Regions from separate parts of the Halomonas sp. G15 genome, predicted to be linked through region 1. Evidence: riboswitches for the same ligand, from Rfam matches in the RefSeq annotation. Region 1 holds a riboswitch; each other region holds the start of a gene.
The links. A riboswitch is a leader RNA that binds a small molecule or an ion and turns the genes downstream of it on or off. The one in region 1 is predicted to bind thiamine pyrophosphate.
Positions count from the first base shown of each region.

Region 2: linked by a shared signal. The riboswitch ahead of LWH48_RS05730 (NUDIX hydrolase) and the one ahead of thiO (glycine oxidase ThiO) in region 1 are both predicted to bind thiamine pyrophosphate.
Region 3: linked by a shared signal. The riboswitch ahead of LWH48_RS03850 (sodium:solute symporter) and the one ahead of thiO (glycine oxidase ThiO) in region 1 are both predicted to bind thiamine pyrophosphate.
Region 4: linked by a shared signal. The riboswitch ahead of thiM (hydroxyethylthiazole kinase) and the one ahead of thiO (glycine oxidase ThiO) in region 1 are both predicted to bind thiamine pyrophosphate.

Region 1 is NZ_JAJSPA010000002.1:213,688-215,882, reverse strand. It holds gene argF (ornithine carbamoyltransferase) at 1-673, shown strand, start outside; gene LWH48_RS02540 (hypothetical protein) at 758-1,063, shown strand; TPP riboswitch at 1,138-1,260, shown strand; gene thiO (glycine oxidase ThiO) at 1,321-2,195, shown strand, end outside.
Region 2 is NZ_JAJSPA010000008.1:10,814-13,008, forward strand. It holds gene LWH48_RS05720 (LysE family translocator) at 1-146, shown strand, start outside; gene LWH48_RS05725 (hypothetical protein) at 503-886, shown strand; TPP riboswitch at 1,012-1,129, shown strand; gene LWH48_RS05730 (NUDIX hydrolase) at 1,176-1,655, shown strand; gene thiD (bifunctional hydroxymethylpyrimidine kinase/phosphomethylpyrimidine kinase) at 1,652-2,195, shown strand, end outside.
Region 3 is NZ_JAJSPA010000004.1:114,560-116,754, reverse strand. It holds gene LWH48_RS03850 (sodium:solute symporter) at 1-817, opposite strand, end outside; TPP riboswitch at 807-917, opposite strand; gene LWH48_RS03845 (HNH endonuclease) at 1,133-2,053, shown strand; gene LWH48_RS03840 (peroxidase-related enzyme) at 2,057-2,195, opposite strand, start outside.
Region 4 is NZ_JAJSPA010000049.1:15,644-17,838, forward strand. It holds gene LWH48_RS16390 (DUF3413 domain-containing protein) at 1-232, opposite strand, end outside; gene LWH48_RS16395 (hypothetical protein) at 430-690, shown strand; TPP riboswitch at 764-862, shown strand; gene thiM (hydroxyethylthiazole kinase) at 895-1,716, shown strand; gene thiE (thiamine phosphate synthase) at 1,706-2,195, shown strand, end outside.

The DNA.
Region 1 (2,195 bases):
CCGCGGCGAGCCCATCGGCGACACCGCCCGGGTGCTCTCGGAGATGGTTGACATCGTCATGATCCGCACCTTCTCCCATGCCGGGCTCGAGGAGTACGCCGCCGCCAGCAGCGTGCCGGTGATCAACGCCCTGACCGACGACTACCACCCCTGCCAGCTGCTCGCCGACGTGATGACCTGGACCGAGCTGCGCGGCAGTGTGAGTGGCAAGACTGCGGTGTGGATCGGCGACGGCAACAACATGTGCCACTCCTGGATCAATGCCGCCCGCCAGTTCGACTTCCGGCTGCGCATCTGCTGCCCCGAGGGCTATGAGCCGCGCCAGGATATCCTCGCGGCCGCGGGCGACCGTGTCACCATCCTGCGCGATCCCGCCGAGGCCGTCTCCGGTGCGGACCTGGTGACCACCGACGTCTGGGCCTCCATGGGACAGGAGGAGGAGCAGGCAAAGCGGGAAGCGGCCTTCGCCGGTTTCCAGGTGACCGAGGCGCTGCTGGATCGGGCGCAGGACGACGCGCTCTTCCTGCACTGCCTGCCCGCCCACCGCGGCGAGGAGATCAGCGAGACCCTGCTCGACGACCCGCGAGCCGTGGTCTGGCAGGAGGCCGGCAACCGCCTGCACGCCCAGAAGGCGCTGATCGAGTTCCTGCTGCTGGGCCAGGTTGACGACTGACGCCGGCACTCATTAGACCTTGGTCTTGTGCGACCAAGGTTGTATAATGCGCCGCAGCACATTCCACCAGGGAAGACGCGGCGCATGACTACCCCTTCGATCGACACCTTCGGCATGCAGCGCAGCCTGCGCCAGTGCCTCTCCAACATGGCCGCCCTGCTCTACCGTCAGGGCCACGTCCTCGAGACCGTCACCGTGCCCCATCGTGGCCTCGACCCCGATGCTCTGGAGACGCTGGAGAGCGACTGCCGCGAGTGGTCGGCCTGCCAGCGCATCCTCGAGAGCAGCGAGGCTGCTACCTGGAATGAGCAGCGGCGCTTCGTGCTCACCGGCATGGGCCGCGAGCTGCTGTTCGACATGTTCGGCGAGGGTGCTGCCGACTGTGCCTGATCGGCCCACCGCCGACCCTATTCTGAGGCCCGCCGACGCTCGATTGCGTCGGCGGGCCTCTTTGGTTATGTTGACAGCACTTGTCGGGGAGCCCCGGTAGCCGCGAAGCGGTGGACTCGGGGGCTGAGATCGGTACGGCCGAACCCGTTGAACCTGATCAGGTTGATGCCTGCGGAGGGAACAAGATCGTGCATCGCTGCACGCCCCTGTCCCGCATCCGGCCTGCTCATCACCGCCAACCGCCGGATACCAGCCCCATGAACACGCCTTCCCAACGCCGCATTGCCGTGGCCGGCGCCGGTCTGCTCGGCCGCCTTCTCGCCTGGCGGCTGCTGCGCGACGGCCACGCCGTCACCCTGTATGACGCCGGCGCACTCGACACCCCTCCGGCGGCGGCCTGGACCGCCGCCGGCATGGTCGCCCCCCTGGCCGAGACCGTGGTCAGCGAGCGCTGCGTCTACGACATGGGCCGGGTGGCCCTGACCCGCTGGCCCGAGTGGCTCGCCGAACTCGAGGCACCGGAACTGTGGCACCAGCACGGTAGCCTGGTGGTGGCCCACCCCCAGGACGAGAACGAACTGACCCAGTTCCGGCGTGACCTGGACGACGCCCTTGGCGCCCCCCCGGGCTACCGTGAACTGGATGCCGCCGGCGTCCATGCGCTGGAGCCCGGCCTGACGGGCTTTCGCCACGGCCTGTTCCTCGCCGACGAGGCCCATCTCGACAACCGCGAGCTGCTCACCCGGCTGCTCGAGGCGATTCATGCCCTGGGCGGCGACTGTCACGGCCACACCCCGGTGGAGACCCATCCCGGCGAAGTGACCACGCCCGCCGGCCGACGCGCCTTCGACCTGGTCATCGACTGCCGTGGCCACGGCGCCAGGCCGCGCCACCCCACCCTGCGCGGTGTGCGCGGCGAGACCCTGCATGTGCATACCGACGAGGTGCGCCTCTCCCGGCCGGTTCGCCTGATGCACCCACGCTATCAGCTCTACGTGGTCCCGAAGCCCGGCGGGCGCTTCGTGATCGGCGCCACCTCCATCGAGAGCGAGGATCGCTCGCCGATCTCGCTGCAGTCGTCGCTGGAGCTCGCAAGCGCCCTCTACACACTGTCACCGGCCTTCGCCGAGGC
Region 2 (2,195 bases), on a different contig from region 1:
TTGCTGACGTTGTTGTAGTGATGTTGGCTAGTCCATTGAGGCGTTGGCTTCAGAGAAAAGGCAATTCTTCTCGGCTTATCCAGCGCATCAGCGGGGGAGTGCTCATGGTGTTAGGGGGAAATACCCTAGCACAAGCAACTCGCTAATGTGGTTGATTATGAACCAAAGCATGAGCAGTTCTTGGCCTCAATAAAGCTATGTTAATCAAGTGTGTATAACGCCACTACCGACGATCACTGCCTGCCCAGCAGTGCGGATCTTTGAAGCCTTATCGTTTCGTTCTGCCTCGGCGAAGGTGAGGCTGGGACGACGCATCTCTATGCCCTTGTTCATGCCGGCCTCTGATTCCGGTTGCTGCGCACCGTGCTGGATGAGCTGAACACCCCACTCTCGTACTGCGGGAGGGGGTCACTTCACCGGCAGCATTCGCTATGTTTGGGAGCACTGTGGCCAGCCGCCACGCGCTGGACAAGACCGATGGCGTCCCTACGCTGGACCGGCGGTGCAGCTGCAAATGCTGGAGGCGGCAGCCACCGCCATCACCATGGTCGAATCGCAGCTCGTAATCCCGCGCGGAGAGCAGGCGATGCTGTTCTGGCCGGAATCGCAGGCCGGCTTCAACAGCGGCCTGCCGGTGAAGGAGCGACAGCAGAAGCCTATTCACAACTGGAAGGAGGTGGTCAGGGCGATCAACGAAGCCTTCACAGAAGCGCGGTACAATCCCGAGACAGCCCGGTCACTGTTCGCGCTGGCGGCCTATGGGAAGCGAGACCCCGGATCCCTGGAGCTTCTGCGCGCGGAGTTTGCCAAGGAGGGCATGCCGCCGGAATTCCTGTCACATTATGAGCCCGATGGACCTTTTGCATGCCGTAAGAAAAGTGACTAATTAAGCAGCAAACTTTGACAGACTCCACCGCCAATACAGCGCTTATCTCGGATCCTCGGCACCTAGCAGTGGGCGCGCTGGCTGGCATGCACTAAACTAACAAGACTCGTTCCTCTGGAACGACCAAATGAACCGAAGGGGCCCCGGCTAGCGGGCTGAGATACTGCCAGGCGTTTTACAACGCAGCTACCCTTTGATCCTGATCCGGGTCATACCGGCGAAGGGACGGATATTCTTCTGCTCGCCGCTTGCTGCTGGATGGCTCTCCTTTGATGAAGGAACCGCCGTCGTGTCTTCCTCGACCAACGATCCTCATGCCGTGGCTCGGCCAGTGGTGGCGACACTTGCGGCCGTGGTCCGCGAGAACCGCATTCTGTTGATACGTCGCTCGAATCCGCCGGACGCGGGGCGATGGGCGTTTCCGGGCGGGAAGATCCGTTTCGGAGAGTCTGCCGCCGACGCAGCGCAACGCGAACTGCTCGAAGAAACCGGCGTTCAGGGCAAACCTGTACAGGTGTTCGATGCAGTCAATGTGTTCGACCAGCGGGCAGACGAAGGCGACGTGCTGCACCAGCACTATATCCTCATTGCCACGCTGTTCGACTGGCACGTCGGCGAGCCGCGTGGCGGCGATGACGCGCTGGACGCGCGCTGGTTCGCCGATGCGGATCTCGATTCGACCGAATTGGCGCAGAGCTTCGACATCGCCGCAGTGGCTCGCCGCGCCTTCCGGCTCGCGCTATCGCTTCGCACGGGAGTCGACTCATGATCGCTAACGTGCTGAGCATTGCTGGCACCGATCCCACAGGGGGCGCCGGCATCCAGGCAGACCTGAAGACATTTTCCGCATTAGGTGCCTATGGCATGAGCGCCATCACGGCCGCGGTGGCGCAGAACACCCAAGGCGTGCGTAGTTTCGTAGCACTGGAGCCCAATTTCATCGCCGACCAGATCGACGCGGTGTTCGATGATGTTCGGGTAGATGCAGTCAAGATCGGCATGGTGGCCAACGCGGGGATAGCCGTGGCCATCGCAGATCGTTTGAGCGGGCGTGCGCAATGCCCGATCGTCCTCGATCCCGTGATGGTTGCAAAGAGCGGGGATCGTCTGTTGGCGCCCGACGCGGTGACTGTCCTTCGTGACACGCTGATACCGCTTTGCACACTGATCACCCCCAATTTGCCGGAAGCCGGTGATTTGCTGCAACAGTCCGAGCCCAAGTCCACGCAAGAAATGCGATTGGCGCTTGAACCACTTCAGGCATTGGGAGCAGACTGGGTGTTACTCAAGGGCGGCCACTTGGATGGAC
Region 3 (2,195 bases), on a different contig from region 1:
GCCCGCCGATGGCCATCACCACCAGCAGGCTGCTGGCGCCGCCCAGCAGTGCCCCGCGGCTCAGGGCGCGGTCGTTCTCGGCGGCCCAGATGCGCTGCCAGTAGCCCTGGTGGAACAGGTTGGCCGCGGTCACCGCGATCACCAGGGTCAGCGCCACGGAGAGCGCACTGCTGGCGGGAATGGAAGGCATCGTCGCCTCGGCGGGCATCGGCGGCAGCCACCACCAGGCCACGCCGCCCACCAGTACCAGCAGGGCCAGCAGCAGCCAGGCCTGCCAGCGATCGGTGGCTAGGCTCGCCCGCAGGCCGCCCAGGGTGGTATAGACCAGGGTGACCACCGCCAGCCCCAGGATCACCAGCGCGGGCGGCACATCCGAGAGGATGGCGGCGATGGCGCCGATGGCGGTGAGCTCGGCGGCCAGGAAGAGCGCCATGTAGGCCACCGAGACGAAGGCCACCCAGCGGCGCACCCCGGCGCCATAGCAGGCCTCGGCGAACTCGCCGATGCTGCGGCCTTGCGGCAGGTGGCGGCGGATCGCCGGGCCGTAGAGCCCCAGCACGATGAAGGGCAGCGAGGAGCCGATGGCATAGCCGGCCAACGCCACCGGCCCCACGAAGGCGCCGATCTCCGGCGGCGCGAAGAGGATCCAGGCGCCCATGCCGGAGGCCAGGAACGACAGGCCGATGGCCTGGGCACCCTGGGAATTGCGGGCGGTCACGTAGTCATCGAGGGGGCCATCGGCCCGGCGGGCCCGCAGGCCCAGGAAAGCAAAGCACAGCAGCGCCGCGCCGAGCACGGCAGACGTCAGGTAGGGCATGTCGCGCTTCCTCCGCCGGTATGAACCGGATCAGGTTCCAGGGTCGGCGCTTGGCCCTCTCAGCCCCCGCGGATGCGGCGGGACTCCCCTGGCGACAAGTGAATGAATTGTGAGGTCACGCCTCGCACAGCGGCAAGGCGTGACCGGAAGCATCATAGCGAGACAGAGTCCTGCCTGCCAGTGGACCAGCGAGACATGCTCAACTACTCGTCGGCGCAGAGGATCTTCACAGCGCTCAATACGCGCAACGGTGTACAAGCCACCCCTCTTGATTAGTATGAGTGGATACTATCGGCATAGAGCGGGGAGCCAGCTTTGCTGAATATCGATACTCGTCTTCGCCAAGCAGCATTTCAGCGCCTTGAAGCCATCGCACAACAATACTCGAATGATGTGCCCTGGGAGGCCATTGCCCAGCCGGTCCCCTTGGATGGGGAGTCTTTCTTCATCGCCAGCAGAGCAATCGGCATCTTCAAACCCAAGCAGATGCCAGATGGCATCCTGAGTATCAAAACCGTGGTCCCCAAGCAGGGCAGGATCAATATCTATTCCGATGGTGATAGCGACGAGGGTGGCTTCTGGTATTCGCTTGAGGCAGGAGGAACAGCCAAGCCCGCGAATCGCCAGCTCTTAATCAGCTACGAGCGACAGGATCCGATCATCTACCTAGTGGGCGTCGCTCCAGGCCGCTACCTTCCTTTATGGCCCTGCTACATCGACAACATGGACCTGGCCAGAGAGTTATGCCATGTCAGCATGAACGACCGAATTGGCCAGATGCGCCATGTCGCAGAAAACCATGGCGCCTACAGGACGGATGAGATAGAGAAACGCTACGTAATCCGTGAAGCCAAAACGCGGGTTCATCAGGCTGAATTCCGTGCGCGAGTGATGCTGGCATATTCCAACCGCTGCGCCATGACGGGGCTGCCAGTGCCACAACTACTGGAGGCGGCACATATTATTCCCGACATCGATCAGGACAGCACCGCAGAAGTGAGCAATGGCATATCCCTCAGCCGGCTGCATCATAGGGCTTACGATGCTGACTTGATCGGCATTGACCCCAACTACCGCATCCACCTGAATGATGAGCTGCTCTCGACTCAGGATGGGCCTCTGCTTGAGAGCATGAAGCAGCTCGACGGCCAGCGAATCTCCATCCCCAGACACGCTAGAGATAAGCCGAGCCAGGAGGCACTGGAACTGCGTTATCAGCGATTCTTGTCGCGCTAAAGCCTATTTCTTCTCTCGCGGCACCCGCCCCATCAGATAGAACTCCTCGTTGGGCGGCGTGCCGGTCAGGGTGACCAGCCGGTTGGAGAGGCCGAAGAAGGCGGCGATGGCGCCGATGTCCCAGATGTCATCGCGGGTGAAA
Region 4 (2,195 bases), on a different contig from region 1:
GCCACAGCCAGGGCGCCCGAAGCAGCGGGGCCAGCAGCAGCAGCGGCAAGGCCCCAAGCCACACCAGAAGCCCGATATGACCGAGGAACACCAGCAGCAGGTAGCCCCACTGCTCGGCGCCCTCGGGAGCCATGTAGGGGAGATAACGCAGACTGATCAGCCAGGCGAGCAGCAGGTTGGCCAGGGTCCAGGCGCCCAGCCAGCGCCAGCGATGGAGAAGGGATGCAAGCATGTGATGACCACGATCATGAAAGGGCCCGACACCAAGCCGCGATACACGGCCTGTCGGGTGGTGGAAAGGTACCGGGATCGGCGCCGTCACACTCTGGTCATGCCACCTTAAGCAATCCTTAAGGAAGGCGCGCCACAGTCATGGTGCATGCTGATACCGCCGCAACCCGAGGCAACACCATGACCCGGAGTCCGATAATGACACTCGCAGACACCCTCGTCACCGAGAACCGTGCCATCGTGCCGCTGCTGCTCATCGGCCTGGCGTTGCTGGCCCTGGGCGTGCTGGCCGCCGGCTGGGAACCCATCGAACTGCCGCTGGGGCTCGCCGCCCTGGGCACCCTGGCGCTCGTCCTGCTCACCCCCGAGCGCTGGCAAGACGAGGAAGCACGGGACACCGTCAACAGCCTGGTACTGGCCAGCCTGATTACCCTGGCGGGCTTCCATGTGATGGCATGAACCTCGCTGCTCGAGCGCCTCGCCAGAGGCATTGCTCGGCCTTTACAGTCCTCCCCGGGACGTGGATAGTGTGGCTCGACGACAGGGGCGCCGCGGGACTCGCCGTGGCTGAGACGCACCCTTGGAACCTGACCCGGATCATGCCGGCGTAGGGAGTCGTGCAGCCCGCCCCGCCGCCTGCACCTCCCGCGCCCGGGAGGAACGATGACCACCGCCACCCGCGGCCCGATCGACCCCGCCGCCCATCTCGCTCGCCTGCGCGAGCGCGCACCCCTGATTCATAACATCACCAATCTGGTGGCCATGAACCCCATGGCCAACGTGCTGCTGTCCCTGGGCGCCTCGCCGGCCATGGTGCATGCCCGCGAGGAGGCCGCCGAGTTCGCCGCCCTCGCCGATGCCCTGACGGTGAATATCGGCACCCTCTCCCCCCTCTGGGTCGAGGCCATGGAGGAGGCCGCCGAGGCCGCACGGCTGGCGGGCAGGCCCTGGGTGCTGGACCCGGTGGCGGTGGGTGCCACCGCCTACCGCCGCGAGACGGGCAGGCGCCTGCTGGAGCGACGCCCCACGGTGATCCGCGGCAACGCCTCTGAGATCCTGGCCCTGGAGCAACAGGGCAGCGGTGGGCGCGGCGTGGACAGCAGCGATCCCACCGAAGCCGCCGAGCAGGCCGCCGTGGCCCTGGCACGCCGCATTGATGCCGTGGTGGCGGTGACTGGCGAGGTCGACCTCGTCACCGACGGCCAGCGCCTCGCCCGCATCCCGGGCGGCCATGCGCTGATGCCCCGGGTCACCACCCTGGGCTGCGCGCTCACCGGCGTGGTCGCCGCCTTCCTGGTGGGCGCAAAGGACCCCTTCGCGGCCAGCGTGGCGGCACTCGCCTGCTACGGCGAGGCAGGACGCCGCGCCGGTGAGGTCGCCAACGGCCCCGGCAGCTTCGCCGTGGCCTTCCTCGATGCCCTCTACGCCCTCGACCACGACCAGCTTGCCACCCTGCCCACCCTGGAGGTGACCGATGCGCCTTGACCTCTCCCTCTACCTCGTCACCGACCCCGCCCTGTGCGCCGACCACGGCCTGGTGGAGACCGCGGTGGCCGCAGTGCGCGGGGGTGCCACGATGATACAGCTGCGCGACAAGCACGCATCGGACGGCGAGATGATCGACCAGGCGCGACGGCTCAAGGCGGCGCTGGCCGGCAGCGGCGTGCCGTTGATCATCAACGACCGCCTGGCGGTGGCGGTGGAGAGCGGTGCCGACGGCCTGCATATCGGCCAGGATGATGGCGAGGTTACCGAGGCCCGAGCGGCTCTGGGCGAGCAGGCGATACTGGGGCTCTCGGTGCAGACCCTGGCGCAGATGGCACGCATCGACGCCGAGCGCCTCGACTACCTGGGACTCGGCCCGGTATTCGCCACTCCCAGCAAGCATGACCACGCCGAGCCGCTGGGCTTTGCGGGGCTGGCCACCCTGGTGGCGGCGAGCCCCCTGCCCAGCGTGGCCATCG